Regions from separate parts of the Micromonospora sp. NPDC051196 genome, predicted to be linked through region 2. Evidence: riboswitches for the same ligand, from Rfam matches in the RefSeq annotation. Region 2 holds a riboswitch; each other region holds the start of a gene.
What was found. A riboswitch is a leader RNA that binds a small molecule or an ion and turns the genes downstream of it on or off. The one in region 2 is predicted to bind cyclic di-AMP.

Region 1 (7,678 bases), on a different contig from region 2:
AAGTTCTTCGTTGCGACACGCCGGCCGGCGGTGCGGCCTGCGGGCCCCGACGGTAGCGTGACAACGTGCTCCCGGTCGTCTCCACCCGTCCTCTGTGGTGGCTGGCGCGCTGGGCGGCACGGCTGCTGACCGGGTTCGCGGTCGCTGCCGCGTTCACCCTCGGCACCTGGGCGATGCCCGCGCACGCTCTCGACCGGGCGGCTGGCCCTGCCTGGCAATTCACCGTGGCCGACGCCGCTCAGTCGCCAGCCGGCGCGATGACGCCACCGGCCTGCGACGGGCACCCCGCGATCCAGCAGACGGTCGACCCGCTCGACAGCGGGCGCGACGATCGCCCCGGGGGTGGGCCCGCGACGGCGCCGGTGTCGCCGACCTGGCCACACCAGGTTGCCGAGCCGGGCATCACAGGCGCGCACGGTCAGCTTCCTGCGGCGCTGACCCCGGGCCCGTGTTCCGCCCGTGCCCCGCCCGGCCACTGACTCCCCGCCCGTACCGCCGGGGTGATCCGGACGGCCCCGCGCGGGCCGTCCCGGTCCGCCTTCCCGCCACGCCAACCGGCCGGAAGCCAGCGACGGGCCGCTGCGATCGGGATCCCAACGCGGATGGGACCCTGCGCTTCACCATCGGCCGATCCGGACGCGCCCAGGCGGCGGTCCGAGATCGGTGACACCCAATGCCGCCGCATCGTCTTCCTTTGAGGTACCGACATGGAGAAGACCGTTCTCTACCAGTTCCTGCTTGAAGTACCCCGGGCCGCAGCCATCTGGTCGGTGTTGCTGGTGCTCGCGCTGGGCGTGCTCACCGCGCTGGTCGCCCGGCCCGAGCCGGTGCCGTCGACCGACCGTGCCCCGGAGACCCTGGACGGCGATGCCGCTGCGGCGGACCTGCGTCGCTATGCCGGCGAGGTGGCCGTGGCTGCGGCGGGCGCCGCGCAGAACGCCGGTCGCCGCCGCGCCGCGTGGCAGCGTGCCCAGGTGGAGCTCGACCGTGCCTGGGTCGCGTACGACGAGGCGGAGTCCGCCGCGCGACGGCTCGCCGCCGCCACCGGGTTGCCCAGCCCCGACACGCCCCGAACCCCCGCCGAGTACGCGGCCCGGGAACGCTGGCTGCATCGCGCCGCGATGACGGCGTACTGGCGCGGCGATCTGTCGGCCCGGCAACTCGCCGACGCGCTGGCCCACCGGGCCGGTTGGGATCCCCGACGCCACCCCGCCGAGCAGGAGATCTTCCTGGCCCGGGTGGTACGCGACGGCCGGCAGGCGGCCTACCAGACGGCTCGGCAGCAGGAGCGCGACGCCTGGCGGGCGGCCGAACTGGCCGTCGACGCGGCCCGTGCGCTGTCCACCGAGGCGTACGCTGCGGCGCAGCGGATGCGGCCGAACCTCCTGCCGGCGTCGCGTCGGGTCGTCGTCGGGCGGCCGGCCGCCGTCCTGCGCTGGCGGCCGGCCAGGGTGGGCTGAGAACAGTTGTCGGTCGGCATCTGCCGAGTAGCGTGTGTCGACAATTTCGTGACCCCGGTCACAGCGGAGCGGGAATCGGTCACCGGACCGCAGATGTCGAATGTTGGCCGCAATGTCCTGGGCATTGTCGGCGAGAGGTCCGGTTGTCGCCCGACGGTGCTCTCCTGGCCCGGAGTCCCATTGAGCGACGACAGTTCGCTGATATCCGAAAATAACTGCGCTGGATCATGTTTAGGCAGGTCAAGGTGGGGTTGGCAGGAGCCGTACCGCCCAGTAGTGTCGGCCCGTCCGGTGCGGTAACCGATCGCAAGTGGCGACGCCGCGCCGACCCGCTCAATCGTGATCTCACGAACCGGGGACCCACTGCACCACTGGGGTGAATCCGCGAGCCTCGGCCCGCGGTAGGGCGATCTTCCCGCCCGAATCCGTCAGCTAACCCGGTCGGCGGTGTCGGAAGGAGTTCCCATCCTCGTGCAGCACAATTCGATCCCCCTGATATTCCCCAGCCTCCACGGCACCGTGGTGCCTGCGCTCGCCGCTTCGTTGTTCGCGCGCTGACCCAGGCCCACCGCAGCCGCCCGATTCCGGGCGCATCTCCTGAAACGGCACGTCCGCGTACTCGGACGGTCGTCGGCCTGCGTGTGCCGACCGGACCGTCGGAGCCGGTGCGCCGTGCACCCCTCAGCCCGTGGAGGATCCCTTGAAGCACACCCTCAAGCGTCAGCTTCGTCGGCTGGCCACCGAACGCCCCTACCAGATCGTCGCCGCCTCGGCGGCGGCGCTCGTCCTGGCCACCGGCACCGGCGCCCTGGTCGCCGGGACCGACGACGCTCCGGTCGACGCGCACAACACGACCGCCGTGGCCGAGTTGCGTGACAACTCCGTGGCCTCCCGCAGCCTGGCCCGGGTCGCCACCGAGCCGAGCGGTGCCGCGTCGAGCAGTGCGGCCCCGAGCAGTGCGGCCCCGAGCAGTGCCGCCCCGAGCAGTGCGCCGCCGAGTCGCGCCGCCGCCTCGCCGTCGCCGGAGGCCGCTGCGACGGATCCGGACTTGGCCGTCGAGAAGGCCGCGCCGAAGCCGCCTGCCGAGAAGGTGCTGAAGTACGACTACCAGGCCCAGATCAACGGCTACTACTGCGGCCCGGCAGCGGTACGCAACGCGCTCAGCGCCGCGGGCATCGACCGCGACCAGGACACCCTGGCCGCCCAGCTCGGCACCACCTACGCCGGCACCAACTCGGCTCAGGACACCACCCGCGTCCTCAACGCCGTGGTCAAGGGCAGCCCGTACCGGACCACGATGATTCCGGGCGGCTCGGCGACCCCGGCCCAGATGGACCAGCTTCAGTCCGACGTCGTGGCGGCGGTCTCCGCCGGGCGCGGTGTCGTGGTGAACGTCGCCGGCAGCGCCACGGACACCGCCGGAGGCTGGCACTCCTTCCCCGGCGGCCACTACGTCGCCGTGGTCGGCTACGAGGACGAGGGCCGGATGGTGAAGATCGCCGACTCGGCCGACGCGTCGTACTACTCGTACTGGATGAGCACCATCGATCTGGCCAACTGGGCTGCCACCCGCGGCTACTCCTCCTGATTCCTGCCGCACGACACCGGGCGCCGGCCCCGTCGGGACCGGCGCCCGGTGTCGTGTCCCGGTCGCGGCTCTCGCCGAGCCGGTGCCGGCGGTGGCAGACTGCCCGACATGATCACGGAGTCGGGTGAGCGGGCCGGCCCGCCGGTGCTGTTGTTGCTGCACGGAATGGGTGCCACCGGCGACGTGTGGCTGCCCTGGGCCTCACTGCTGCGCGAGCGGTGGCCGGGGTGCTGGTTGGCCCCCGATCTGGCCGGTCACGGCGCAGCGCCCCCACTGTCGGAGTACTCGTTCGCCGCGTTCGCCGATCAGGTCGCCCCGAGCCTGAACCCCGGCGAGCGGGTGACCGTGCTGGGCCACTCGCTCGGCGGAGTGGTCGGCCTGGCGTTGGCCGCCGCGAGTCGGGCGGTCACGGTCGAAGCGGTGGTCGGGCTCGGCATCAAGGCGGTCTGGTCCCCGGCGGAACTGGCCCGCGCCGGTGATCTCGCGGCCCGCCCGGTCACCTGGTTCGACAGCCGTGACGAGGCGGCGCGACGGTACCTGCGTGTCGCCGGCCTGGCCGATCTGCTCACCCCCGACCATCCCGCCGTGGCGGCCGGGCTGCGGCAGGTGGACCGCCGGTGGCGGCTGGCGATGGACCAGGCCGCCTTCGGCGTCGGCGAGCCCGACCTGACCGCCCTGCTGGCCACGATCGACGCGCCGGTCCTGCTGGCCCGTGGCGAGCACGACCCGATGGTCTCCGACGCGCAGCTCAAGGAGTACGGGGTCCCAGTGGTGACACTGCCCGGGCTCGGCCACAACGCCCACGTCGAGAATCCGGCAGCCGTGCTGGCCCTCCTCGACGCCGTACGCTGACCGGTCGCGGTCAGGGGCGTTCGCCGTCGCCGGCCTGCTCGGGGGAGGCATGGTCGGGGGACTTGCGTAACCACAGCCACACCCCGAGCACTCCCGCCACTCCGCTGCTGATCGCGATCGCCGTCTCCGCCAATTCGGACCAGTCGTCCATGAACGGGTAGACACGCGAGAGGACCATCCCCACGAAGCAGTACAGCAGCAGAACGACGGCGACGACGCGCTGGAGAATCATGACCCTCATTGGAGCACAGCGCCGCGAGCGACTGTCGGGCAGAGTCCACTGTGTCCATGAGCCGACCGCCGCCGGGGGAGTGTCGGGCGGCGGTGTCGCTCAGATGGCGCGGGACAACGGCGCGGCGCTGGCGGCCCGGGGGGCCGGGGCGGCCCAGGAGGGATCCAGCTCGCGTCGGGCGGCCGTCAGGAACGCCTCGGCGTACGCCTCGGCCGGGAAGTCGCCCAGGTATCGGCGTCGGGTCGCCCAGCGGGCCTCGGCCAGCGGGTCGGTGTCGAGCAACCGGGTCAGCACGTCGTCCAGGTCGGCCAGGTCCCGGCGCAGCACGTAGCCGGAGGCGGCCAGTGGGAACCGTTCGAGGAACCGGTCACCGTCGACGCCGGTGTCGGTGACCGCGTACGGCTTGCCCGAGTGCAGCCAGTCGGACACCACCCCGGACACGTCGGAGATCAGGGCGTCCGCGCGGTTCACCGACTCGGCCAGGGTCAGCCCGCTCGCGGCGGCACCGAACAGGTGCTGGCGGCCGGTACGCGCCCGGTCGGCAGCGAGCAGGTCGTGCAGCCGCCCCAACTGGCGGGCCGACGTCGGATTGTGGGCGGTGTACGGGTGGGGCCGCACGATCACCGTGGCACCCCGGTCGAGCAGCCGGGACAGCAGCGCCTCGGCCATCGGCAGGGAACAGTAGTCGGCGTCGGCGTGGTGCCCGGTCCAGGTGGGGGTGTAGAGCACCGTCGGGTTCGGCAGGCGGCGGGCCGGGCCGGTGCGTACCTCGATCGCCTCGACCTGAGGGCGGCCGACCACCACGAACTTCTCGGCCGGGATGTCCACCCCGGCCCGGGCGTACCGGTCGATGGCCGCCTCGCCGGCGACGAAGATCCGGTCGAAGATCGCCGACACCGGGTTGGCGCTGGATGCCTTGTCGCTGTCGCCGTGGTGCAACTGCACGTGGGTGAGCTGGGTGAACCGGAGGCAGTGGCTGTTCTTGGCGCCGTGGTTGACGTAGAACGCCACGCGCAGGCTCGGCACCAGCACCTCGTCCATGCTGCGCAGGGTGGGGCAGTAGAGCACGGGGGCGGTGGTCTTGGCCGCGATGACGGGCAGGGCGTCCGGCTCCCGCAGCATCACCACGAACGGCCGGCCGATCCGCTCCAGGTACGGCAGCCACATGGTGACCTGGTACTCGGATCCGGGTGGGGCGGAGAAGTACAGCATGAACTCCGGCTGGTGCCGACGCAGTACCCGGGTCACCGGCGAACCGCCGGATCCGGGCCGCAACCGCCGCTGGACCAGTTTGACGGCGACCGCGCCGACGACACCACCCACCAGCAGGCTCGCCGCCAGGGCGACCGTGGCGGGCAGCGCCGCGAGGGCGGCCAGCGCCAACACCGCGAGCAGGCCCGCCACGGCGTCACCGAGGCGGGACGTGACCCGCGGCACCCAGCTGCGTACCGGCAGGTTGGCGGCGAGAAGCTCCAGGTTTCCGGCCTCGCGCAGCGGGCCGGTGAGCACCATCAGCCCCAGCAGGATCAGCGCGGTGCCGGTCAGGGCCGGGTCGAAGCCGGCGTCGAGCTGCCGGGCGTAACCGACCAGCACCCCGGCCGCGATCAGCGTGGTTTCCGCGACGCCGTCCGCTCCGGGGCGGACCCGGCGTTCCCAGACCGTGGCGGCGAGGGCGAGCACCGACAGCCCGAGCCCCCAGGTGGTCGCGCCGGTGAGCGCGACCACGATGAACGCCAAGACCGCCGTGCCGGTGGCCAGGCCCCGGGCGGCCAGCTTCCTGACCAGGTCACCACGCATCTCGGTGCTGCCCTCCGCGGTCGTCGTACGTCGGTCAGCCGACGGGGGCGGTGCTGGCCGACCGGCTGCCCTGGGCCGGCACCACCGTGCCTGGCGCCTCGCCCGGCGGCCGGCGGACGTCGATCACCTGACCGGTGAGGTCGGAGAGCAGTACGTCCAGCGACGCCTGGGCGACGGCCTCGGCCGAGAGCAGGGTGTGCTCGGGCTCGGTGCCGAACGCCTTGGTCCGCATCGGGGTGGCGGTCCGCTCCGGGTTGATGACGTTGACCCGTACGCCCAGCTCGGCCCACTCGTCCGACAGGGCCTGGGTGAGGTTGACCAGGGCCGCCTTGGTCGCCGAGTAGAGCGCGTAGTCCGCCCGGCCCCGGGTGTACGAGCTGGAGGTGTAGAGCAGCAGCTGGCCCTTGGTGTGCTGAAGGTAGGGCAGTGACTGTCGGGCGACCGTGACCGGGCCGACGAAGTTGACCTGGAGCACCCGGTCGATGGTCTCCTGGTCCATCTCGGCCAGCGAACCCTTCTCCAGGATGCCGGCGGTGACCACCACGTGGTCGATCCGGCCGGTGGCCTCGAAGGCCGTCTTCAGCGCGGCCTCGACGTCGGCCGGTCGCTCGACGTGGGTGCCGGTGCTGGAACGGCTGAACGGGAAGACCTGGGCGCCGTAGCGCCGGGCCAGTTCGGTCAGGTCGTGGCCGATGCCGTAGCTGCCGCCGAACACGACGATCGTGCGGCCCGAGACCTCGTCGCTGTAGGCGCGCTGGTCGGCCAGCCGGGGGACCTTGGCGGCGGCCAACTGGAAGAGCTTGTCCGCCAGGTGCACGTCGACCGGGTGGGTGACCTTGATGTTCTCGTCCGAGCCGTCGATTACCTTGATCGGCACCTCGGGCAGATACCGCAGCACCACGCCGCAGTCGTCGGTGGCCGCGAAGTTCGGGTCGCCGGCGGCCAGCCGGTAGGCCTCCCGGATGGTGTTGGAACGGAACGCCTGCGGCGTCTGTCCCCGGCGCAGCGTGGATCGCACCGGGATGTCGGTGATGCACTCGTTCTCGTCGACCTGGATGATCGTGTCGGCCGACGGGATGGCGACGTCGACCGCCGAGTACGTCCAGAGGGCGTTCACGCACTCCCGCACGATCCGGCCGCTGAGCAGGGGCCGCACCGCGTCGTGGAAGAGGATGTTGCAGTCCTGCTCGCCCACCGCGTCCAGCGCGATGCGGGTGGTGGCGTTACGGGTGTCGCCACCCTCGATGACCTTGGTGACCTTACGGAAGCCGGCCTTGTCCACGATCTGCTGCGCCTCGGCGATATGGCCGCTGGCCATCAGCACGATGATCTCGTCGATCTCCGGTGCGGCCTCGAAGACCGCCAGGGTGTGCTCGATGATCGGCTTACCGGCGATCTTCAGCAGCTGTTTGGGGATGCCGAGGCCGAGCCGGGTGCCGGTGCCGCCGGCCAGCACCACGGCCACCGTCCGTGAGGGTCGCCACGGCGCCGAGTTCTGCGGCGTGGTGCCCGAATCGGTGGTCTGGTCCTGCGTCATTGCCGGTCCTCACTCTCGGTGCATGGCTGCGATGGGCTGCGCGAATGGAAGGTCTCGTCGGCGCGGCGACGGAATGAACGATAACTCGGGTGCTCATCGTCCGGACGCTGCGTTGTCGCCCGAACGGTGCCGGACATTCACCGAAACTCTACTTCCCGTTGGTGAATGCCTCGTATGCGGCCAACACTTCTGCGGTGGGGCCATCCATCCTA
Region 2 (7,678 bases):
GCGCGCCGGGCGGAGTGGGCGGTCAACGACGTGGGGCGCTGCGTCTGCGGGGTGGTGGCCGCCGGATCGAGCCAGACCTGGACGGCCGACTCCCCACCGTGCTCGCCCGGCACGTCGGAGTTGGCGTGCCCGCGGCGGCTGAGCATCGCCACCTCGATCGTGAACTCGAACAACCGCCAGTCGACGTGCGGCGCGGCGCGGGCGGCAAGCGCCAGGCGTGCCACGGTGGCGTCGTCGGTGACCGGCCAGGCCCGACCGGCGACGTAGGCCTCGTCGTCGCGCTCCTCGGGCGGGAAGGAGTGCAGTGCGTAGCGCCCGTCGCGTTCCAGGTCGCGCCGCTTCGGTGAGTCGATCAAGAAGCAGTAGAGACCGTCGTCGGTGATCACCGGGGAGACCGGGTGCACCCGGGGCCCGCCGTCGGCGCGGACCGTGGCCAGGTAGCCGAAGCCCGGGCCGTACTGCTGCATGAGAAGGCGGATCGCGTCGGCGAGTCGAGGCTCGTCAGCGGCGAAATCGGACCAGGAAGCCATGCCGACATCTTATCGAACATACGTTCTAGCCAGGTAGCGCGACACGCAGGTCAGCCATATCGGTATGGTGTGGCGATGCTGCTCTCCGACCGCGACCTGGTCTCCGAGATCAAGGCGGGCACCCTCGCGCTGGAGCCCTTCGAGCCCACGCTGGTGCAGCCGTCCAGCATCGACGTACGCCTGGACAAGTTGTTCCGGGTCTTCAACAACCACCTCTACACGCACATCGACCCGTCGACCCGGCAGGACGACCTGACCTCCCCGGTGGAGGTGCCCGACGGCGAGCCCTTCGTGCTGCACCCGGGTGAGTTCGTGCTCGCCTCCACACTGGAGGTCATCTCCCTCGGCGACCAGCTGGCCGGTCGACTCGAAGGCAAGTCGAGCCTGGGTCGACTCGGCCTGCTCACCCACTCCACCGCCGGCTTCATCGACCCCGGCTTCTCCGGGCACGTCACGCTGGAGCTGTCCAACGTGGCGAATCTGCCGATCACCCTCTGGCCCGGCATGAAGATCGGTCAGCTCTGCATCTTCCGGCTCTCCTCGCCCGCCGAGCACCCGTACGGATCGGCCGTCTACGGCTCCCGCTACCAGGGCCAGCGCGGCCCGACGCCGAGCCGGGCCTGGCAGAACTGGCGCACCTGGCCGACTCGCTGACCGCAGCTCAGCCAGGATCACACCTCAGCCAGGCCGGCCGAAGCTGTGGATGGGGCTGCTGTCCATCTGTTTCAACTTCACCGGCTGGCCTGCGCGAGAGGCGTGCACCACCCAGCCGCCGCCCACGTACATGCCCACGTGGTGCAGATCGCGGTAGTAGAAGACCAGGTCACCCGGGCGCAGGTCGCTCCGGCCCACCGACACGGTCACCTGACGCTGCCGGACGGCGTTGTGCGGCAATGCCACCCCGGCCCGCGCCCATGCGGCCAGCATCAGACCCGAGCAGTCGTACGCGTTCGGCCCCTCGGCCCCCCACGAGTACGGTTTGCCGATCTGGGCGCAGGCGAACTTCACCGCTACTCCAGCGGGCCCGCCCGGATAGCTCGCCGGACAGGGCGCTGGGCGTAGCGGGCCGCCGCCTCCGTTGCCGTACGCCCGCAGGCGCAGCCGCTGCAACCGGTCGATTTCGGCGTCGATCTGCCGCCGCTTCCCCGCAAGATCGGTCTCCGTGCGGGTCAACACGCCGATGGTGCGGTCCAGCCCGGCCTTGGCGGCGGTGAGTTCGTCGCGCAGTTCGCTCGCCTGTCGTACGTCCTGTTGCTGGTAGTGGGCGTAGCGGTCGAGCAGTCCGATCTGCTCCACGACTTCGCCCGGCGACCGGCTGCCCAACAGGGCGTTGACGGCGCCGACCGTGCCGCCCTTGTACGCCCGCGCCGCCAGCGCACCCACCCGGGTCATCGCGACGTCGACCTGCTGCTGAAGTGGCACGATCCGGGCGGCCAGGGCGTCGGCCTCCCGACGCTTGCCGGCGAGGTCCTGCCGGGTGGCGTTGTGTCGTTCGATCAGTGGTTCGAGCCGGTTCCAGTCCGCGTCGATCTGGCGCTCGATGGCGTCGACCGACGGCTCGGCGTGAGCCGCCGTCGCGCCGCCGGTCACCATGACGGCGGTCGCGGACAGGGCGGCGAGTGCGGTGGTGCAGCGGTACCAGCGGGATCGCGGCGCAGCCGTCATCGGGCCGGGCGTCGCCGGCCGTGGTGACGGTAGCCGCGGGGCATGGTGTGCCACCGGGCTCCGTACTCCTTCTTCCCAGACCGCCTACCGGGTTAGCTGACGGGTTCGGGCGGGAAGGGGGCGCCCTACCGCGGTGATCGCGGATTCACCCCGGGTACCTGGGTCCCCGGCTCGTGCAAGCGACTCGGCGGTGTCGGACCGTTACCGCCCCTGGTGGGCAGAGCTGCCATCGGGCCGACGATTGCCCAGCGTAGGGACGACCCCTGTCGATACGCAACACATCCACGCCATCACTCTCGGTGCTCAATTCCGACAACGAACACGGCCCCCGGTCGCTTGACCGGGGGCCGTGGTGATGTTCCTGTGCGAGGGCTCAGCCGGGTCGGCGGAAGCCGGCGATCGGCATGGTGGTGATCGGGGAGACGTTGACCGGCTTGCCCGCTCTGGGTGCGTGGACCATCTGGTTGTTGCCCAGATAGAGGCCGACGTGACTCAGGTCACTGCGGAAGAAGACCAGATCGCCGGGGCGGGCGTCGGAGCGGGAGATCGCCTTGCCCTCGTTCCACTGCGCCCCGGTGAAGTGCGTCAGGTAGATGCCGGCGGCCTTGTACGCGTACTGGGTCAGCCCGGAGCAGTCGAACGAGTTCGGGCCGGTGGCCCCCCAGACGTACGGCTTGCCGACCTGGGCGCAGGCGACCCTGATGGCCGTCCGGGCCGCCTCGCTGACCACCCCGTTGATGGTCGGGCAGTTGGTGGTCTTCACCGTGGTCACCGGCAGCGACCGCTCAAGTTCCTTGATCTTGGCGTCGATCTGCTTCTTCTTCGCCGCCAGCTGCTTTTCCTTGGTTTCCTGGTCGGCGATCAGCGCGTCGAGCTTGGCCTTCTGGTCGTCGTACTTCTTGCGGACCTTCATCACGCTCTCGAGCTGCTGGCGCTCGTACGACGCCAACCGCTCCAGGAAGGCCATCTGCTCGCCGAGCGTGTCCGGCTTCGCGTTCAGCAGCACCGCGCCGAGTTCCTGCGACGGCCCGTTGACGTAGTACCGGGAGGCGAGGTCGGCGACCCGGTTCATCGCCAGCTCGGCCTCCAGGGCCAGCGGCTGGATCTTCTTCTGCAGATCGCCCGACTTCTTCCGGTTGACCTTCAGCTGCGAACGCACCTTGTTGTACTGCTCGATCGTGGGCTCAAGCTGCTGCCACTGCTTGTCGATCTGGCGCTCGATCTCCTCCACCGAAGGCTCGGCGTACGCGGGGGCGGAGAGCAGGCCAGCGCCGACCGCGGCGGCGGCCACCAGGACGACCAGACGGTGAGCGGCTCTCCGCAGGCCACCTGGACGGCTGGACCGTCCGGGCAGATGACGATGGAGGGGCATGGTTGCCACCGGCAGCGACTCCTTTGCAACCGACCACCGGGCGTCCCGCGAGCGGTTGGGTGCGGGACAGACGACCTACGGCGGTCGGTGCCTCACATTAGGGAAGGAGCGGTGCGGAATCAAGGCGACCAACGGTCGATTCACGTTTGCGCGACCGGTCGCACACAAAGGGTGTCGATCATTTCGTTATAGTCACGCACGTCAATTTGAATACGATGGTGCGGCGGGCCACGCCGGCCCGCCGTCCTCGTACCGTAAAGCCTGGTCAGCTGCTGGTGACCGGCTCGCTCTCCGCGGCGCCACGGCCCTGCTCGGGCCGGACCGACCGCAGTAGGACGCTCGCCACATCGACCACTTCGACCTGCTCGCCGGCGCCCTTGCCGTTCACCCCGTCGGTGAGCATCGTCGAGCAGAACGGACAGCCGACCGCGATGGTCCGGGCCCCGGTGGACATGGCCTCCTCGACCCGGTCCACGTTGATCCGCTTGCCGATCCGCTCTTCCATCCACATCCGGGCACCACCGGCACCGCAGCAGAAGGACCGCTCACTGTTACGCGGCATCTCGGTGATCTCGCCGTCGCCCAAGGCACTTCCAAGCACCTCACGTGGCGGAGTGAAGACCCGGTTGTGTCGCCCGAGGTAACACGGGTCGTGGTAGGTGACTCCACCGTCGACCGGCTGCACCGGGGTGAGCTTGCCCGTGGCGACCAGGTGCGCCAGCAACTGGGTGTGGTGTACCACCTCGAACTCGCCGCCGAGCTGGCCGTACTCGTTGCCGAGGGTGTTGAAGCAGTGCGGGCAGGTTGCGACGATCTTGCGCTTGGCCTTCTCCCGGCCCTCGAACGCCTCGTTGAGGGTCTCGACGTTCTGCTGGGCGAGCATCTGGAAGACGAACTCGTTGCCGATGCGGCGGGCCGGGTCACCCGAACAGGTCTCGCCCTCGCCGAGGATGGCGAAGGAGACGCCGGCCTCGTTCAGCAGCGTGGCGACCGCCCGGGTGGTCTTCTTGGCCCGGTCCTCGAACGCACCGGCGCAGCCCACCCAGAACAGGTACTCGAAGTCCTCCACCTCGCCGACCCGGGGAACCTCGAAGTCGAGGCCCTTGGTCCAGTCCTCGCGGGTGTTCTGCGGGGCACCCCAGGGGTTGCCCTTGTTCTCCAGGTTGCGCAGCATCACGCCGGCCTCGGACGGGAAGCTGGACTCGATGAGCACCTGGTAACGCCGCATGTCGACGATGTGGTCGACGTGCTCGATGTCCACCGGGCACTGCTCGACGCAGGCGCCGCAGGTGGTGCACGACCAGAGCACGTCCGGGTCGATCACCCCGCCCGCCTCGGCGTCACCGATCAGCGGCTTCTCCGCCTCGGCGAGCGCCAGCACGTCGACGTGGGCCAACTGCGCGGCGGTGGCCTTCTCCTCGCCGGTGAGGTCCTTGCCGCCGCCGGCCAGCAGGTAGGGCGCCTTGGCGTACGCGTGATCCCGCAGGCTGAGCACGAGCAGCTTCGGCGACAACGGCTTGCCGGTGTTCCACGCCGGGCACTGCGACTGGCACCGGCCGCACTCGGTGCAGGTGCTGAAGTCCAGCAGGCCCTTCCAGGTGAACTGCTCGACCTGAGCCACCCCGAACTGGTCCTTCTCGGGGTCGGCCTCCTCGAAGTCCAGGGGCTTGCCGTCGCTCATCATCGGCCGCAGCGGGCCGAGGCCGGAGCCGGCCGCCCCCGGCTTGCGCTTGAAGAAGATGTTCGGGAAGGCCAGGAAGCGGTGCCAGGCCACGCCCATCGTCACGTTCAGCGAGATCACGATGAGCCAGGTCATCGAGATGGCGATCTTGATGAGGGCGGCGACGCTGACCCCGGACTCCCAGTCCGGCAGCGCCGAGCCGACCGCGTGGCTCAGCGGGGTGGCCCAGGTCGGGTACTCGAAGTGGTCGGTGGCCACCTTGAAGCCCCGGATCAGGAAACCCATGATCAGTACGGCGAGGACGACGGCCTCGACGAAGTAGCCCTGCCACATCGTCGACCCGGTGAAGCGCGAGCGGCGACCGGCCCGGGTGGGCCGGTTGGCGAGCCGGATCGCGATCAGCACCACGATGCCGACCACGCCCAGGATGCCGATCCACTCGGTGACCAGGCCGTAGAGTGCCCAGCCGCCGATCAGCGGCAGCCCACCGGTCGGGGACACCACCTCGAAGTACGCCTCGAGCACCAGCAGCGACAGCACGATGAAACCGACCATCACGAACCAGTGCGCCGCGCCGACCACACTCCAGCGCAGCATCCGGGTATGCCCGGCGGTCTCCGCGAGCATGGTCCTGGTGCGGCTGGCCTTGTCGCCGAACCGGGACGGGTCGGGCTGACCCAGCCGGATCACGGCCGTCATCTGCATGACCGCGCGCACCGCAAGCCACACCGCAACGGCGGTGATGGCGGCCGCGAGGATCGTGGTGACGATCTGGACGCTGCCCATCGAGTTGGCCTCCCGGTCTGCTGCCTGGCGAGCGGCTCGGCGACCGGAGTCGGGTCAGAGATGCGTACGGGACCTCACCCGCTGCCGCGCCTCGAACCGGACCGGTCGATGACCTTCCCGCTCGGTCATGCAGTGCAGCCTACGCGCAAGGTTACTCGGCAGTAACGTGAGTCTTCTCGCACCTGGGCCACGCCGCCCTGCGCACACCTTAGGAGGCAGCCGCAGCGACCGCTCACCGGGCCCTCGGCGAGTGACCCGGGAAACTGCCGGATGGCCTGCGGATCAGCGCCAGCGGGAAAGCAGGATCAGAGAGCCGACCATCGCGCCGAAACCCACCGCCAGGTTCCAGTACCCCAGTTCCATGACCGGGTACTCCTGCTCGGAGAGGTAGTAGACCACCAGCCAGCCGATGCCGAACACGATCAGCGAAACGGCGGTGACCGGCAGCCAGAGAGGGCTGGGCTTGCGCGTCGCCGCTGTTGCCGCCGGGCGGACGTCCGTGGGCGGGGTGTACACCTTCTTCTTGCGGACCTGAGACTTGGGCACGACGCTCTCCAGAGGGGTTACGACCTCGTCCGGCCTGACAACCGGGCGCGAGGGCGACGGTCCATGGCCAATAATGTTCGAGAGCTAGCGTAGTCCGGAAGCCCCGCTCAATCCACGAATGGGGCCAGACCATTGCCGGGCAGCCCGGCAACGGTTGGCGGGACGAGGCCCGCCAGGACCGCACGGGTGTGGTCGTCGGAGCCGGAGACAGGGGGAAAACGGTCGTGGAGTACACGTCCGGCGCGGCCTCGTGGCAGAAGGTGCTGCGACGCCTCGTCGCCGGTCTGCTGCGGCGCGGGCGGCAGCGGCGTCCTGGCTGGTCGATCGGCGTACCGCTGATCGCCGCCGCCGCCGGCCTGCTGTTCACCACCACGGCCACCACCGCTGGCGGCACCGCGTTGCGCGAGGACCGTCGCCCGCAGCTCACCGAGCTGATCGAGGACCGCAGAGACCGGGTGGCTGCGAACGAGCAGCGGGCCGCGACGCTCCGCCGGCAGGTCGAGAGTCGTACGACCGACCTCGCGGACTCGGACACTCCGATCAAGGAGCAGCAGGAACGGGCCGCCAAGAGTCTCGCAGCCGCCGGCTTCACCGCCCTCACCGGTCCCGGGCTGACGGTCGAACTCAACGACGCGCCACAGCTCAGCAAGCTTCCCGAAGGGGCCAGCAACGACGATCTCGTCGTGCACCAGGGCGACGTGCAAGCGGTGGTGAACGCGCTCTGGGCCGGCGGTGCCGAAGCGATGTCAATCATGAATGTCCGCGTTCTGGCGACCAGCGCGGTACGCTGCGTGGGTAACACCCTGCTGTTGCACGGCCGGGTGTACTCCCCACCTTTCAAGATCGTAGCAATTGGCGATCCCGGCGCGCTTCGGCAGGCCCTCGCCGCTTCCGAGGGAGTCCGGTGGTTCAGGAACGCGGTGGAAAACTACCAACTCGGCTACTCCGAGTATGCGTCCACGGTCACCGTGCCCGCGTTCGAGGACTCCACCACCCTGCGCTCGGCGACGGTGCCGGAATGAGGCCGTCATGAGCGAACGTCAGCTCAGCCTGTCGGTGTCTCGTGACGGGGCCGAAGCGCTGTCATGAGCGAACGCC
Region 3 (7,678 bases), on a different contig from region 2:
CCACCGTGGCGATCAGGTCGTCCGGGGTGACCGGCGCGTCGTAGGAGATGCTCGCCTTCTCGGTGGCGTAGTTGACGCTCGCCTGCACGCCGTCCAGCCGGTTCAGCTTCTTCTCGATGCGAGCGGCGCAGGCGGCGCAGGTCATCCCGCCGATCGACAGCTCGATCTGGTTCGTCGCGGTGGACAGCGGTCTGCTGGTGGTCATCGCTGGTCCCGTCAGTTGTGCTCGTGTCCGGGCGCGCCGTGCTCGTCGGCGGCGCCGTGCGGGATGGGAATGCTGCCCGGGTCACCGACGTGCACGGTGAACTCGGCGGTGCGTACCACCCCGCCGTGGCGGAAGTCGAGATAGAGCCGGTACGCCCCGGCCGAGGGGAACTCGGCGCCGAAGCTCACCTGCGGCCCCGGCGCGGTCCGCCCGTCGCCCGGTACGCCCTCGGGGTGCACGTGCAGGTAGGCGAGGTCCCCCTGGCGCAGCGCGACCAGGTGGCCGTACGCGCCCAGGTACGGTTCGAGATCGGTGACCGGTACGCCGTCCCGGCTGACGGTGAGCGTCAGCGTCGTGCTGCTACCCGGCTGTGGCGTGCCGTGGAGGTCGACGGTGTAGCCGTCGACCGTGGTGCTGCTCGCCGGGGCGGGCAGGGGCCGCTCGGTCAACTCGCCGGGCACGGTCAGGTCGACGCCGAGGGTCAACGGCTCGCCGCCGGTCGGGGTGAAGTCGGCGAACGCCCGCCACACCCCGGGCGAACTCAACGGCGAGGCGACCCGCCAGGTGCCGTCGGTGTCCAATTCCGGGTGCACGTGCTGGAAGCCGGCCAGATCACGCCGGGCGACGATCAGGTGCATCTGCTTGTCGTGGGTCACGTCGTACCTGGTCACCGGCGCGCCGTCGGGGCCGGTGATCCGGAAGGCGAACTCGCCCTCGGGGGCGGCGGCGACCGGCACCAGCGTGTAGCCACGGTCGGAGACGAGCAGCCCGCCGGGCAGGTGCCCGCCCGACTCCGGCGTGTCGTGCCCGGTCGTGTCATGCCCGGGTGCGGCGGTGCCGTGCGGGCCGCCGCCCGCGTCATGGCCGTCGGCGACGACCGGGGCGGCGGGGCCGGTCACCTGGCCGACCCCGTACGCCGCGCCGAACACCGCCGCAAGGCCGAGCGCGAAGCCGGTCAGCTTCGTCGCTGCGTTCATCGATTGCACCTCGGTTTCCGCCGCCGGTCGCCTCAGGCGCCGAGCAACTCGTATCCGGCCTCGTCGACGGCCGCGCGTACCGCGTTCTCGTCGAGCGGCTGCTCACTGGTGACGTTGACCTGACCGGCGGCCAGGTCGACCGCCACATCGGTGACACCGGGCAGCGCACCGACCTCGGCGCTGACCGCGCTGACGCAGTGCCCGCAGGTCATGCCCTTCACCTGGTACGTCGTGGTGACCATGAAGCTCTCCTTCTCCGTGGCCCGACCGAGGGGCGGCCGACGCCTCCGCATACCCATGGGGGGTATCACAACGACGACCGTACCATACCCCCTGGGGGTAGGCTATTCTCGTGCCCATGACCACTCCCGCGCCGATCCGTGGCTACACCGCCAGCAAGGACCAACTGCTCGCCCGGCTGCGCCGCGTCGAGGGCCAGGTGCGCGGCGTCGAGAAGATGGTCGACGACGATCGCTACTGCATCGACGTGCTCACCCAGATCTCCGCCATCCAGGCCGCACTCGACAAGGTCGCCCTCGGGCTGCTCGACGGGCACGCCCGGCACTGCATGCACACCGGTGCCGCCGAGGGCCGCGCCGACGAGATGGCCACCGAGATGATGGCCGCCGTCGGCCGCCTCATGAAGCGCGGCTGAGCCCGCTTTCCCGGCACACCCCGTCGCCCACGGCCGGGCCGCGAACCGCCGACACACCCGCGCGCCCTGCGATCCGATCCCGGGCTGGCTACCATTCGCACACGATGGCCTGCCGACATCCGCGCCTCCCGGCCCGCGCCCGCCGCCGGACGCGCACCTCCACCGCCGCCGCTTCCCGGCGCCCGGCGAGGGCCGGCCCGACACTCACCGTACGCAGCGGGTCCGCCACGTTCCGGCCGCCTCGGCCGCCCACCGCGACAGTCGTACGACCGGGCTGAACCGACTCGCCCGCCGACACGTACTCCGCCCTGGAATCGTTGGGAGACTATTGAATGGGCGCCGATCACAGCCGTGCCGCTCCGCCCACCCCGCCCGGGGTGCGGCGGATCCTCATCGTGACGGTGGTCCCCCTCTTCCTCGTCACGTTGGTCGCCGCCCTGGTGCTCTGGCCTCGCGACGCCCCTCGCCCGGAGGCCGGCGACGACCTGCCCCGATACCACGGCACGGTCACCCGGGTGGTCACCGAACCCTGCCCGCCCAACCCTGCGGTTCCCGAGGGCACCCCGACGACGGCCGGTGGACCGTGCGGCACCGTCACGGTACGGATACAGGACGGCCCGGACGCCGGCCAGGACGTCGACACGCCCATTCCGGCCGGGCCGGGCGCACCTTCGGTCAGCGTCGACGACGACGTCATCCTGGTCTCGCTGATCGATCCGGAGGATCCCTCGATCAGCACCTACAACATCGCCGAGCACCAGCGTGGCATGCCACTGATCTGGCTGGGGGTGCTCTTCGCCGCCGCCATCGTGGCCTTCGGGCGGCTGCGCGGGCTGGCTGCCCTGGCCGGCTTGGCGGCCAGTTTCGCCATCCTGCTCACCTTCGTGCTGCCGGGCATCAGCGCCGGCCAGCCGCCGTTGGTGGTCGCCATCGTCGGCGCCGCGTTGATCATGTTCGTGGTGCTGTACCTGACGCACGGGGTGTCCGCGCAGACCTCGGTCGCCGTACTCGGCACCCTCGGCGCCCTGGTGCTCACCGGGCTGCTCGGCCTGGCCGCGACCAACGCGACTCACCTGACGGGTTTCGGCAGCGAGGACGCCACCACCCTGTCGATGTTCCGGGCCGACGTCGACCTGCACGGTCTGCTGCTGGCCGGCATCATCATCGGATCACTGGGCGTCCTCGACGACGTCACGGTGACCCAGGCCGCGGCGGTCACCGAGTTGGCCCACGCCAACCCGAACCTGTCCCGCCGCGAGTTGTACCGCTCGGCGACCCGGGTGGGACGGGCACACATCGCCTCGGTGGTGAACACCATCGTCCTGGCGTACGCCGGCGCGTCGCTGCCCCTGCTGCTCCTGCTCACCGCCGACTCCCGCGCGCTGGGTCAGATCGTGACCAGCGAATTCCTCGCCCAGGAAATCGTCCGCAGCGTGGTGGCCACCCTCGGGCTGATCGCCGCCGTACCGCTGACCACCGCTCTGGCGACGATGGTGACCACCGCCGGACGGCAGCGCACCGGGGCGAGCGCCGCGCACGAAGCGACCGACGACGTGGCCGCCGCCCTCCCACGACCGGCTACGGACCGGTCGGAGGCGCTCCAGGCCCTCAGCACACCGCGCACCCGTAACACGCCCCCCGCCACCCGTTCGGAGTGGCCCGAACCGGACAGGAGCACCGACACCCCATGGTGACACTCCTCAACGTGAGCACATCGACCCCGACGGTCGATATGCGTGTCACTCGTCACTCAACGCGATTACGAAATGACACATCTCGCCGGGTTCGGCGCGTAGAGGCCCAGACGGACTGTCGGGTAACCTCACTGCCGGTCACCGCCGAAGGCGCGCACCGGCGCCTGCGGTGCCACCGCCCAATCGCCACCAGGCGAGCCGGGAACCCAGGTACGTGGGGTGAATCCGCGAAAGCGGTAGGGGCCACTTCCGTCCCGAACCCGTCAGCTAACCCGGTCGGCGGTCGATGGAAGGGAAGACAGTGACGGCACCCCTACGCCGCTGGTTGACACCCGTGGTGGCCGTGTTCGCCGCGTTCGCCGTCTTCGCCGGCCCCCTGCCGGCGACGGCTGCGCCCAACGCCCCGAAGCCAGCGGGCCATGACGACGATCCGCCGATGCTCAACGAGCTGATCGAGGCGACGAACCGGGACTACACCAAGGCCAAGTCGAAGCTGGAGAAGTCCAAGAAGAAGCAGCTCAAGCTCGCCGTCGAGGTCCGCCGGGCCGAGGCCGACCTGGACGCGCTCGCCCCACAGGTCGCCGAGATCGCCACCCAGTCGTACCGGACCGGTCGGGTGGGCGCGATCGCGATGCTGTTGCAGAGCAACGCCCCCGACTCGTTCATCCACCGCGCCTCCGCGCTGGACGAGTTGAACCTGGTCAACGGCAAGAAGCTGGGCGAGGTCAACGCGGTGAAGCGCCGCGCGGAGACGGCCAAGCTGGCCCTCGACGCCGAGGTACGCGAGCAGCAGAAGCTGACCAACGACATGGCCCGGAAGAAGAGCGACGCGGAGAAGTCGCTCCGGCTGGTCGGTGGCGTCGGTCTCACCGGCGGCCTGGTTTCTGCCACCTCCCCGGTCGCCCGGCCCGGCCCCAACCGGGCTTCCGACGGCGGCTGGAAGTCCGAGTCGTGCAACCAGGACGACCCGACCACGTCGGGCTGCATCACACCGCGCACCCTGCACATGTACAAGGAGGTCAAGCGGGCGGGCTTCAACCGGTTCGTCGGCTGCTACCGACCCGGTGACAAGTGGGAGCACCCCAAGGGCCGGGCGTGTGACTGGTCGTTGCAGAACAGCGGCTTCCGACCCTGGTACAACAACGACACTCGGATCTACGGCAACAACCTGGCCGCGTTCCTGGTCCGCAACGCCGACCGGTTGGGCATCTACTACGTGATCTGGAACCGGCAGATCTGGTTCCCGGCGACCGGCTGGAGTTCCTACAGCGGCCCGTCGAACCATACGGACCACGTACACGTCTCGATGCTCTAGACCGTCTCCGGTATCGCTTCGAGGGCCGTCCCGCCACTGGTGGGGCGGCCCTCGACCGTTGCGTCGGCTCGTGCCGTTCGCGGCCGGATGGTCGGAGTCAGGCGGCGGGCGTCAGGCGGCGGGCGCGACCGTGGCGACCAGGTCGGCCGGTTCCGCGGCCACCGCCCGCACCTCGCCGGCGGCCAGCCGGTACGACATGCCGACCACCGCGCAGCGCCCGGCGGAGACCTCGGCGGCCAGCGTCGTGGACGAGTTCAACATCGACGTCACGGTCTGCGCGATATGGATGTCGACGATCTGGTTCAACTCCGCCACCCCGGCGGCCTGTGCCCGGCGCAGGCTGGGCACCACGGCGTCCACCACCGCGCCCAGGTGCCCCGCGGGGGTGGCGCCGGTGGCCAGCGCCGCACGGGCCGCCTGCACGGCACCGCACGAGTCGTGCCCGAGCACCACGACCAACGGCGTACGCAGCACCGACACCGCGTACTCGACGCTGCCCAGCACCTCGGGGCCGACGGTGTGCCCGGCGGTACGGACCACGAAGAGGTCACCCAACCCGCGGTCAAAGATGATCTCGGCAGCCAGCCGGGAGTCGGAGCAGCCCACGATGACCGCGAACGGGTGCTGCTCGGCGGCGACGGCAGCGCGGCGCCCGGCGTTCTGATTGGGATGCCACAGCGTGTCGGTGACGAACCGTCGGTTGCCGGCCATCAGTTCGGCGAGCGCCCGCTGCGGGGCGCCCGGAAGATCCGCAGTGAGCAGTTCCCGCTCCGGCCCCGGCTGTGTTGCGATCGGTCCGGGTCGACTCATCCGGCGTCACCTCGCTTCTCATGCGATGCCTGGTCATCCCGGCCGACGCTGGTCACGGGCTGCCTCCAACCGTCACACGCAGTGCAAGCCGCGTCAAGGAATGCGTGATATGCATTTCAGGTATCCCTCGACGCTTGCGTCCGGGCGGAAGGGGTGCGCGGCCGGACGGCGTGACCCGAAGAAGCTGAAGGGCTCATACGATGGGCGTCATGGCAACGACAGGCGAGCGGGAGAGCGCCCGTAACTGGACTTTCCTCACCAACCACGCACATGTGCTGCTCGCCATCGCTCGTAACCCGACAGCCCGGCTACGCGACGTCGCCGACGAGGTGGGTGTGACCGAGCGGGCCGCCCAGGCCATCGTCGCCGACCTTGAGGCCGGGGGTTACCTGCACCGCACCCGGGTCGGGCGGCGCAACGAATACACCCTCAACCCGGCCGGCCGGTTCCGTCACCCCGCCGAGGCCGACCGCCAGGTCGGCGACCTGCTGGCGCTGTTCACCAAGGAGCCGGTGGCCGGCCCCACGCCGTAACCCGGTCGAGTCCGACCCGTGCCGAACGTCGGCGTGGTGGGCTTCACCATCCCGGTACCATCGGGCCACTGCGATCCTCCGGCAAGGGCGATAGGTTTGACCCGTGCCGACTTTCGCGTTTTCCCGTCCACTGTGGCCGGTGACGCGCTGCGCGCTGACGGATCTGACCCGCCTGGCGCTGGTGGCACTCATCCTGGCCGTCGGTCTCGGCGGTGCCACCGGCACCGATCCCGCACGACTTCCCGACGCCACTGATTTCCCGGCCCCGCCGGCCGCCGCCCTGGTCGACAACCGACCCGTGGTCGCGCCCCTGGCCGCCCGATCCGGCACCGCGCCCCTGGCCGCCGGAGCCGCCGCGCCTCTGGCCGCCCGAGCCGGCACCGCGCCCGTGGTCACCGTCCGGCCCGTCGCCACGAGCGTCCAGGTACCGGTCCAGCCGGTCCGAGCGCTTGCCACGGCCGTGGCGCCGCACCCCGGGCCCGCCGACGCCGCCGCTCCGGCCGCCGCGACCCGGCCCGTCGCCGTACACCTCGCCACCGGCGCCGGCGAACCGACCCGGCGCGGCCCACCGACCGACTGACCGGGGGCAGGCTTACGAGCACCGCCTGGCCGGTGCGGGATCGTCCCTGCCCGCCATGGCCGCCGGCCGAGTACGCCACCGCGATACGCCACCCGCCGTTCCGGCCTCGTCCCCCTTCCCTTCCAGCGCAGCCGACGACCCCATCCGCCAGAGGTGCTGATGATGCATACCCCTCTCTCCGCCGCCGTCCTGCTCGACGTGCCCCGGGCCGCCGCGATCTGGCTGAGCCTGTTGGGCATCGTCACGCTTGCCGTCTCCGGCCTGTTGCTGCGTCCCCGGCGACTCCGGTTCGACGCAGGTGCCCGGATCCGCGAGGCCGCCCTGCCGAGCCCGCCGGAGCCGCGGGACGAGGACCGCTGGGCGGAAGAGGTCATGGTCGCCGCCGACCGGGCTGCGGCCACGGCGCGCCGCCAACGCGACGAATGGCTCGCCGCGCAGGGCGAGGCCGATCAGGCGTGGCAGGCGTACCAGGCGGCGGAGGCCCATGTCCGCCGGTTGTCCGACGCGGCCAGCATGCCGCTGCCGCAGACCCCACGCACCCCGTCCGAGTACGCCGACCGGGAGCGCTGGCTGCACCGGGCGGCGCTGGATGCGTACTGGCGGCGGGAACTTTCGGTGGAACAGCTCAGCGATGTCTTCGCGCACCGGGGCTGGGACCCCCGACTGCACCCGGTCGAGCAGGAGTTGGTGCTGCGCCGGGCGATACGCGACCACCTGCACGCCCGGCAGCGGATGGCCCGGGAGCGGGAGCAGGAGGCCTGGCACGCCGCCGAGGTCGCCGCTGCGGCGGCTCGCAACCTGCGCGCGGAGACCGTCTCCGCGCTCCTGCCGGCACCCGAGCAGCAGGATTCGATCCTCCCGCTGACCGCAGCCGGTGACCTGGACCAGACCGCCCCCGCCACCTCCGAG
Region 4 (7,678 bases), on a different contig from region 2:
TCTCAACATCGCGGTTCGCGTGGTGTCATGACGGGTAGCCGGTGTTACCACCGGGTATCCCCGGTGCTACGCGTTCGCGCCCGTGGGGAGGTGGCGATGCCAGATCGGGTCGAGGTACGGATTCCTGACGACGTACGCCTGCACGTGGAAACCAGCGGACCGGCGGACGCCGAGGTCACCGCGGTGCTGCTGCACGGCTGGACGTTGGACGGGCGCAGCTGGCATCGGCAGGTGGCGGCCCTGCGGGAGACGTACCCGTCGGTGCGGGTGGTCACCTACGACGCGCGCGGGCACGGCCGGTCCAGTTGCATGGCCCTGCCCACGGCCACGCTGGCCCAGCTCGGCGACGACCTGGCAGCGGTGCTGGACAGCACCGCTCCCACCGGCCAGGTGGTGCTGGTCGGTCACTCGATGGGCGGCATGACGATCATGGAGTACGCCCACCGTCATCCCGAGCACTTCGCGCGACGTACCGCCGGCCTGGTCTTCGTCTCCACCACCGCCGAGGGGCACACGCACACCGTCTACGGCCTGTCGCCCCGAATCGCCCGGATCATCCGGCTGGCCGAAACCACCGGCGCCGGGGTGTTGGCCCGGTGCGGTTCGTGGCGTCCGCCCCGGGCCCTGCTGCGTGCCCTGCGGCCCAGCATCCGTTGGATGCTCTTCGGTGAGCGTTGTGATCCGGCGGACATTCGCCTGGTCACCTCGGCGGTGGCGCGCGCCTCGCTGCGCTCGATCGGCGGGTTCCGGGCGTCGATCGGCGCCCAGCACCGGCTGGAGACGCTCGCCGCGCTGGCCCACCTGCCGGCCGCGGCCCTGGTCGGCGACCGGGACCGGCTCACCCCACCGCCGTGCGCGGAGTCGATCGCCGAGGTGCTGCCCGCCACCGAGTTGGTCGTCTGTCCCGGTGCCGGTCACATGCTGATGATGGAACGCCCCGAGGAGGTGAACACCGCCCTGTCCGGCGTGCTGCGCCGGGTCCTCGACGCCAGTCCCGTCCACGGTTGTTAACAAGGGGCCCCTGCTCTACCTGAGGCGTTAACAAGGTGCCCTTCCTTGCACGTGGGCGGCGGGGCGTAATCTCGTGCGGTTGGCCGGGCGGCGGGACGAGGAGCACGAGCGGTGGATCAGAGCACCCTGGATCAGGAGATCGCCGTCGAGCAACGGCATCTCGACCGGGTGTACGCACGACTGGCCGAGTTGCGGCGCGCGGCGGTCCGCGCGGAACGGGACGGCTACCGGCTGGCCCGGGTCGGCAACTTCGGCGCACTGGTCGAACGCGACGCGATGGTCTTCCACGCCGCGCAACGACGTCACCTACTCGACGCCGAATACGAAGGGCTGGTCTTCGGCCGGCTCGACCTGCGTGACGGGCAGGTGCTCCACGTCGGGCGGCTCGGCATCCGCGACGAGGACGCCAGCACGCTGGTGGTCGACTGGCGCGCCCCCGCTGCCGCCGCGTTCTACCAGGCGACTCCCGCCGAGCCGCTCGGGGTGGTGCGGCGCCGGACGATCCAGTCCAGCGGCGAGCGGGTCACCCGGATCGAGGACGACCTGCTCGACCCGGACGCCGCGCCGCCGGAGATGCCGGTGGTGGGCGACGGCGCACTGCTGGCCACCCTGTCCCGTACCACCGGCCGGGGCATGCGCGACATCGTCGCCACCATCCAGCGTGAACAGGACGAGGCGATCCGCTCCCCCAGTTCCGGGGTCACGCTCGTCTCCGGTGGTCCGGGCACCGGCAAGACGGCGGTGGCGTTGCACCGTGCCGCGTATCTGCTCTACGCCGAACGCAGCCGGTACGCCGGGGGCGGCATCCTGGTCGTCGGCCCCTCCTCGGTCTTCGTCTCCTACATCGCCTCGGTGCTGCCGTCGCTGGGCGAGGACACCGCCACCCTGCGCTCGCTGGGCAGCCTCTTCCCCGGCCTGTCCGCCACCCGGACCGACCCGCCCCGGGTGGCCACGATCAAGGGATCGCTGCGGATGCGTCGGGTCCTGGAACGCGCCGCCCGGGACACCGCGCCGGGCGCCCCGAGCGAGTTGCGTCTGCTGTACCGGGGACAGCTGCTCCGCTTGGACCGGGCCGAGTTGGACGCCGTCTGGAACCGCGCGCTGCCCCGGGGCGCCCGACGCAACGAGGTACGCCGGGCCGGCTTCGACGGCGTACTCGCCGCGCTCTGGGCGCAGGCCCGCCGACTGGGCATCTCGGGGCTGCCCGAGCAGCGCGCCTTCGAGGACGAACTGATCGACCGTACCGACTTCCGGGACTTCCTCAAGGCCTGGTGGCCCCGGCTGCATCCCCGGCACGTACTCGGCTGGCTGGCCGATCACGAGCGACTGCGCCGGTACGCCGCCGGCATTCTGTCCGGCGCGGAGATCCGACTGCTGAGCCAGTCGTACCGGGGGCTGGCCACCGACGGCCCGTCCGTCGCCGACGCCGCACTGCTCGACGAACTGGACACCCTGCTCGGCAAGCCGATGCGCCCGGCCCGGCCCAAGCGGGACCCGTTCCAGCTGGCCGGCGGGGTGCGGGAGTTGAGCACCTTCGCCGATCGGCAGCGGGCCGCCCGGCAGGCCGCCCGCGAACGCCCGGAGGACTACCGGGACTACGCCCATGTGGTGGTCGACGAGTCGCAGGACGTCTCGCCGATGCAATGGCGGATGATCGGCCGGCGGGGCCGGCTGGCCTCCTGGACGGTGGTGGGTGACCCGGCGCAGACCGCCTGGACGGGAGATCCGCAGGAGCTGACCCGTGCCCGGGACCAGGCCCTGGGTCGGCGCACGCGGCACCGGTTCGCCCTCACCACCAACTACCGCAACTCGGCGGAGATCTTCGCGGTGGCGGCCGACGAGATCCGCCGGGTGTACCCGGACCTTCCGCTGCCCACAGCCGTCCGCTCCACCGGAGTCGACCCGATTCGGCTGGTGGTGCCGGCCGCCGAACTGGCAGCGAGCGTGGTGTCGGCCGCGAACACCCTGCTCGGCGAGGTCGAGGGCACCGTCGGGGTGATCACTCCGGTGCCCCGACGGGACGAGGTGTCGGGCTGGCTCGGCGGCCTCGGTGGCGAACGTCTTCAGGTGGTGACCAGCCTGGAGGCCAAGGGCATGGAGTACGACGGGGTGGTGCTTGTCGCGCCGAGTGAGATCCGCGCCGTGCCCGACTCCGGCGTGCGTACGCTCTACGTCGCGTTGTCCCGGGCCACGCAACGGCTGACCACGGTCGACGTGGCCGACGAGCCGCCCACGAAAACATAGCGATGTTGGCATAGTTCTGACTCCGACCGGCCGGACGGCGGATGGTGACTGCGTGGGCGCGGGTCATGACCATCAGGCTGCGGTGTCACACGCCGCACACCGCCATTTCGGCCGACTCCAGGCGGCGTTCGTACTGCTCAGCGTCCTGATGGTGGTCGAGGCGGTGACAGCGCTCCGCACCGGCTCGTTGGCTCTGCTCTCCGACGCCGGGCACATGTTCACCGACGTGCTGGGCATCGGGATGGCCCTCGCGGCCGTCGCGGCGACCCGCCGGGCCCGCAGCGACCCACAGCGCACCTTCGGGCTCTACCGCCTGGAGGTGCTGGCCGCGCTGGCCAACGCCGTCCTGCTCTCCGGTGTCGCGGTGTACGTGCTGGTCGAGGCGGTCCGGCGATTCGGCGATCCACCCGAGGTGCTGGCCGGCCCGGTGCTGGTCGTGGCGGTGCTCGGCCTGCTCGCCAACGTCGTCGCGTTCGCGCTGTTGCGTCCCGGCGCCCAGGAGAGCATCAACCTGCGCGGGGCGTACCTGGAGGTGCTGGGCGACCTGCTCGGCTCACTGGGCGTGATCGGGGCGGCGACGCTGATCGCGCTGACCGACTGGTGGTGGGCGGATCCGCTGGTGGCGGTCGCGATCGGCCTGTTCATCCTGCCTCGGACCTGGCGTCTGGGCCGGGCGGCGCTGCGCATCCTGGTGCAGGCGGCCCCGGAACACCTTCAGGTGACCGCCGTGCACGACCGCCTGGCCTCGGTGCCCGGCGTTGCCGGCGTCCACGACCTGCACGTGTGGACGCTCACCTCCGGCATGGACGTCGCCTCGGCCCACCTGACCATGACACCCGGCGCCGATGTGGGCGGGGTGCTGGCAGCGGCCCGCGCGGCCCTGCGGGAGGAGTTCCACATCGAGCACGCCACCTTGCAGATCGAACCGGGGGTCTGCGGTGCGGTCGAGTGGTGATGAGACCAGAGCTCGACCAAAGGCCGGAATTGATAGCTTATGTCTGATTCACTGGTCACCAGGCGAACACCAGGAGTCACACCGGCTGCACAGGTCACAGCAGCCCCGGTAGGCTCGGACCCGGCCTCCGCCAGGCGGCACTCTCCGGTGCCGGCGGCGGCCGCCGCCTAATCGCCCGTCAGGGCGAGCCGGGGAACCATGTTCCTGGGGTGCATCCGCGCACGCGCGGTAGGGATCTTCCGTCCCGAACCCGTCAGCTAACCCGGTCGGCGGCTGACGGAAGGACATGTGCATGCCAGCAGTGGCAACCGTGAGACCGGCCGCCCGAACGGCGGCCCTGATCTGCGCGGCGCTCGCCCTCGCAGTGGGTGTCGCGCTCGTTCCCGGCCCGGCCGCGGCGCACGGGTTACGTACGGCAGCTCCCAGCGATGTCGGCGACGAGGGCGGTACCCCGGCGCTGCGCGCCCAGTTGGAAGCGGCCAGCAAGGGTTACCTCGACGCCAAGGTCGCGCTGGACCGTTCGGTCACCCGGCAGAAGCAACTGGCCGGACAGCTCACCGCCACCGAAAGCCAGCTCGCCGAGCGCGGCACCAAGGTCGCCGAGATCGCCGCGCAGGCGTACCGCACCGGGCGGCTCGGCGCCGCGTCGGCGCTGCTCAACAGCAGCTCACCGGCCGGCTTCATGGACCGGGCGGCGGCGCTGGACGCGGTGGCCGCCAACGAGGAGCGCGCCCTCGGTGAGCTGCGGGCCACCCGTGACGAGGTCCGCAGGACCAAGCAGGCCCTGGACGTGGAGGTCCAGGAGCAGCGCAAGCAGGTGGCGGTGATGGCCAAGCGCAAGGAGCAGGCCGAGCGGGCGGTGACCGTGGCCAACGAGCGGGCCCAGGCTGCCGAACGCGCCAACCGCGCCCCGACCCGTAGCGGCGGTTCCAGCCCGACGGCCAAGCCCGCGCCCCGCAACTCGGACGGCTCGTGGCCGGCCGAGTCGTGCAGCGTCAACGACCCGACCCCGGCCAACGGCTGCATCACCCCGCGTACGCTGCACGCGCTCAAGCAGGCCAAGGCGGCCGGCTTCACCAGGTACGTCTCCTGCTACCGCTCGGGCGGCTCCGGCGAACACCCCAAGGGCCGCGCCTGCGACTTCGCGGCACAGAAGAACGGCTTCGGTGGGGTCGCCACGGGCGGTGACCGGACGTACGGCAACAACCTGGCGGCGTACTTCGTCAACAACGCCGACCGGCTCGCCGTGCTCTACGTGATCTGGTACAAGCAGATCTGGCTGCCCAGCAGCGGCTGGAAGTCCTACAGCGGCGGTCGCGGCGATCCGTCCAGCGACCACACCAACCACGTCCATCTGTCGGTGTACTGACCGCTCATCGACGACGCCGGGTGGGCACCTTCGGGTGGCCCGCCCGGCGTCGTTGCTCGTGCCCCCGGCGCCGAAGGAAGTCAGTTCGCTCACCCGTCGACGCGCGCGAATCCGCCACCTTGGTTACCGTCATAGACGGAAGCGGACATTTCGCCACGAGGGGGAGGAACAAGCATGAGCCAGGGCATCGAACGGCTCACCCGATCCGGCACCTGCGGGTGGCTCCGGTGAGCGGGCACGTCATGGTCTTCGCGCCCACGCCGTTGCTGACCGTCACCGTCGACCAGCCCAGCGACGCACCGGAGTTGCACCTGCACCCGGGCGGGCAGGGCGTCTGGCAGGCCCGGATGGTGCTGTCGCTCGGCGTCGACGTGGTGCTCTGCACCGCGCTCGGTGGCGAGGTCGGGCAGGTCCTGGAGCCGCTGCTGGTCAGCGAGGGAGTGGACCTCAAGATCGTGGCCCGCGACTCCGGCGGCAGCGGCGGGTACGTGCACGACCGCCGGGAAGGCACCCGGCGGGAGGTCGTCGACGTGCCCGGTCAGCCGCTGAGCCGGCACGAGCTGGACGAGTTGTACAACCTCTCGCTCAGCGAAGGGCTGCGCGCGGCGGTGTGCGTGCTGAGCGGCCCGAACGACCCGTCACTGGTGCCCGCCGACCTGTACCGCCGCTTCGCCGCCGACCTGCGCGCCAACGGCAGCCAGGTGGTGGTCGACCTCAGCGGCGAACACCTGACGGCCGTCCTGGACAGCGGCGTGTTCTTCCTCAAGGTCAGCCACGAGGAGCTGATCGCGGACGGTCGGGCCGCCGGCGACGAGGAGGAGCAGCTCACCCGCGCCATCTACGACCTGCACACCGCCGGCGCGGAGAACGTGGTGGTCAGCCGGGCCGAGAAACCGGCGCTGGCCCTGGTCGACGGCGAGGTGTTCGAGGTACGGATGCCCCGGCTGGAAGCGGCCGACCCGCGCGGAGCGGGCGACTCGATGACCGCCGGGGTGGCCGCCGTGGTGGCCCAGGGCGGCGACGTGCGCACGGCGATCCGCACCGGCGCGGCGGCCGGCGCGCTGAACGTCACCCGTCACGGGCTGGGCACCGGACGGCTCGACTCGATCACCGGTCTGGTCGACCGGGTGCAGTTGGAGCCGGCGAGCAACCGGCCGCAGTACCGCACGACCCCCGACGAACTGGCCCACCGGGCGGGCGGCCGATGACACTGCGGGTAGTGATCACCAACGACGACGGGATCGGTGCCCCCGGCATCCACGCGCTGGCCCGGGCCGCCGTCGAACGGGGTATGGACGTGGTGGTGGCCGCACCGTTGGAGGAGGCCAGCGGCACCAGCGCCGCGATGAGCGCGATAGAGCAGGACGGTCGGGTAGTGGTCCACGAGCACCCGCTGCCGGAACTGGACGGGACGCCCGCGTTCGCGGTCGGCGGGTCTCCCGGCTTCATCGCACTCATCGCCGTGCACGGCGCGTTCGGGCCCCCACCGCAGGTGCTGCTGTCCGGAATCAATCGGGGTGCCAACGCCGGCCGTGCGGTGCTGCACTCGGGCACCGTGGGCGCGGCGTTCACCGCCGCCGCGAACGGCTGCCCGGCGATGGCCGTGTCGCTGGACGTCCTGTCGGCCGGTGAGGCGACCGCGGCCAGCGGCGGCGCGGCGGTGGCCGCAGCCGCCCGGGTACGCGACGCCGACCGGCACTGGGCGACCGCCGCCCGGGTCGCACTGGACCTGCTGCCCAGGTTGCCTACCGGGCCGGTGGCGAGCGTGCTCAACGTCAACGCGCCGGACCTGCCGTTCGAGCTGCTCCGCGGGGTACGCCGAGGCACCCTGGCCACCTTCGGTCAGGTGCAGATGACGGTCGCCGAGTCCGGCCACGGCTTCGTCCGCACCTCGCTGGAGGAGCCTGGCCAGGCGGTGCAGCCCGGTACCGACCTGGCCCTGCTCGCCGAGGGTTACGCCTCGGTGACGGCGATTCGGGCCGTCACCGAGGCGACCGATATTGATCTGTCCGGCCTTGACGCCAGCTGAGGGGTCAGGCCCCCGGAAGGACCTCAGGTGTTACGGCCGCACCGGCGTAGTACGGCTCGGGAGCACCGAA

Region 1: linked by a shared signal. The riboswitch ahead of AB0M35_RS12760 (C39 family peptidase) and the one ahead of AB0M35_RS07155 (NlpC/P60 family protein) in region 2 are both predicted to bind cyclic di-AMP.
Region 3: linked by a shared signal. The riboswitch ahead of AB0M35_RS23505 (hypothetical protein) and the one ahead of AB0M35_RS07155 (NlpC/P60 family protein) in region 2 are both predicted to bind cyclic di-AMP.
Region 4: linked by a shared signal. The riboswitch ahead of AB0M35_RS20855 (hypothetical protein) and the one ahead of AB0M35_RS07155 (NlpC/P60 family protein) in region 2 are both predicted to bind cyclic di-AMP.

What each region holds. Positions count from the first base shown of each region.
Region 1 is NZ_JBFBAY010000005.1:96,274-103,951, forward strand. Features, by position in the region: gene AB0M35_RS12750 (hypothetical protein) at 66-479, shown strand; gene AB0M35_RS12755 (hypothetical protein) at 708-1,460, shown strand; cyclic di-AMP (ydaO/yuaA leader) riboswitch at 1,781-1,922, shown strand; gene AB0M35_RS12760 (C39 family peptidase) at 2,149-3,048, shown strand; gene AB0M35_RS12765 (alpha/beta hydrolase) at 3,157-3,900, shown strand; gene AB0M35_RS12770 (hypothetical protein) at 3,911-4,132, opposite strand; gene AB0M35_RS12775 (CDP-glycerol glycerophosphotransferase family protein) at 4,232-5,929, opposite strand; gene AB0M35_RS12780 (bifunctional cytidylyltransferase/SDR family oxidoreductase) at 5,964-7,466, opposite strand; gene AB0M35_RS12785 (ABC transporter ATP-binding protein) at 7,615-7,678, opposite strand, start outside.
Region 2 is NZ_JBFBAY010000002.1:286,531-294,208, forward strand. Features, by position in the region: gene AB0M35_RS07145 (pyridoxamine 5'-phosphate oxidase family protein) at 1-530, opposite strand, end outside; gene dcd (dCTP deaminase) at 606-1,184, shown strand; gene AB0M35_RS07155 (NlpC/P60 family protein) at 1,209-2,195, opposite strand; cyclic di-AMP (ydaO/yuaA leader) riboswitch at 2,262-2,395, opposite strand; gene AB0M35_RS07160 (NlpC/P60 family protein) at 2,569-3,567, opposite strand; gene AB0M35_RS07165 ((Fe-S)-binding protein) at 3,833-6,034, opposite strand; gene AB0M35_RS07170 (cell division protein CrgA) at 6,317-6,580, opposite strand; gene AB0M35_RS07175 (DUF881 domain-containing protein) at 6,805-7,602, shown strand.
Region 3 is NZ_JBFBAY010000014.1:36,433-44,110, forward strand. Features, by position in the region: gene AB0M35_RS23480 (heavy metal translocating P-type ATPase) at 1-205, opposite strand, end outside; gene AB0M35_RS23485 (hypothetical protein) at 217-1,182, opposite strand; gene AB0M35_RS23490 (cation transporter) at 1,215-1,424, opposite strand; gene AB0M35_RS23495 (metal-sensitive transcriptional regulator) at 1,541-1,837, shown strand; gene AB0M35_RS23500 (YibE/F family protein) at 2,170-3,531, shown strand; cyclic di-AMP (ydaO/yuaA leader) riboswitch at 3,698-3,829, shown strand; gene AB0M35_RS23505 (hypothetical protein) at 3,833-4,846, shown strand; gene AB0M35_RS23510 (carbonic anhydrase) at 4,958-5,656, opposite strand; gene AB0M35_RS23515 (MarR family winged helix-turn-helix transcriptional regulator) at 5,857-6,189, shown strand; gene AB0M35_RS23520 (hypothetical protein) at 6,293-6,769, shown strand; gene AB0M35_RS23525 (hypothetical protein) at 6,929-7,678, shown strand, end outside.
Region 4 is NZ_JBFBAY010000011.1:23,862-31,539, reverse strand. Features, by position in the region: gene AB0M35_RS20870 (alpha/beta hydrolase) at 97-1,011, shown strand; gene AB0M35_RS20865 (UvrD-helicase domain-containing protein) at 1,123-3,255, shown strand; gene AB0M35_RS20860 (cation diffusion facilitator family transporter) at 3,308-4,210, shown strand; cyclic di-AMP (ydaO/yuaA leader) riboswitch at 4,365-4,498, shown strand; gene AB0M35_RS20855 (hypothetical protein) at 4,503-5,579, shown strand; gene AB0M35_RS20850 (PfkB family carbohydrate kinase) at 5,807-6,787, shown strand; gene AB0M35_RS20845 (5'/3'-nucleotidase SurE) at 6,784-7,608, shown strand; gene AB0M35_RS20840 (STAS domain-containing protein) at 7,613-7,678, opposite strand, start outside.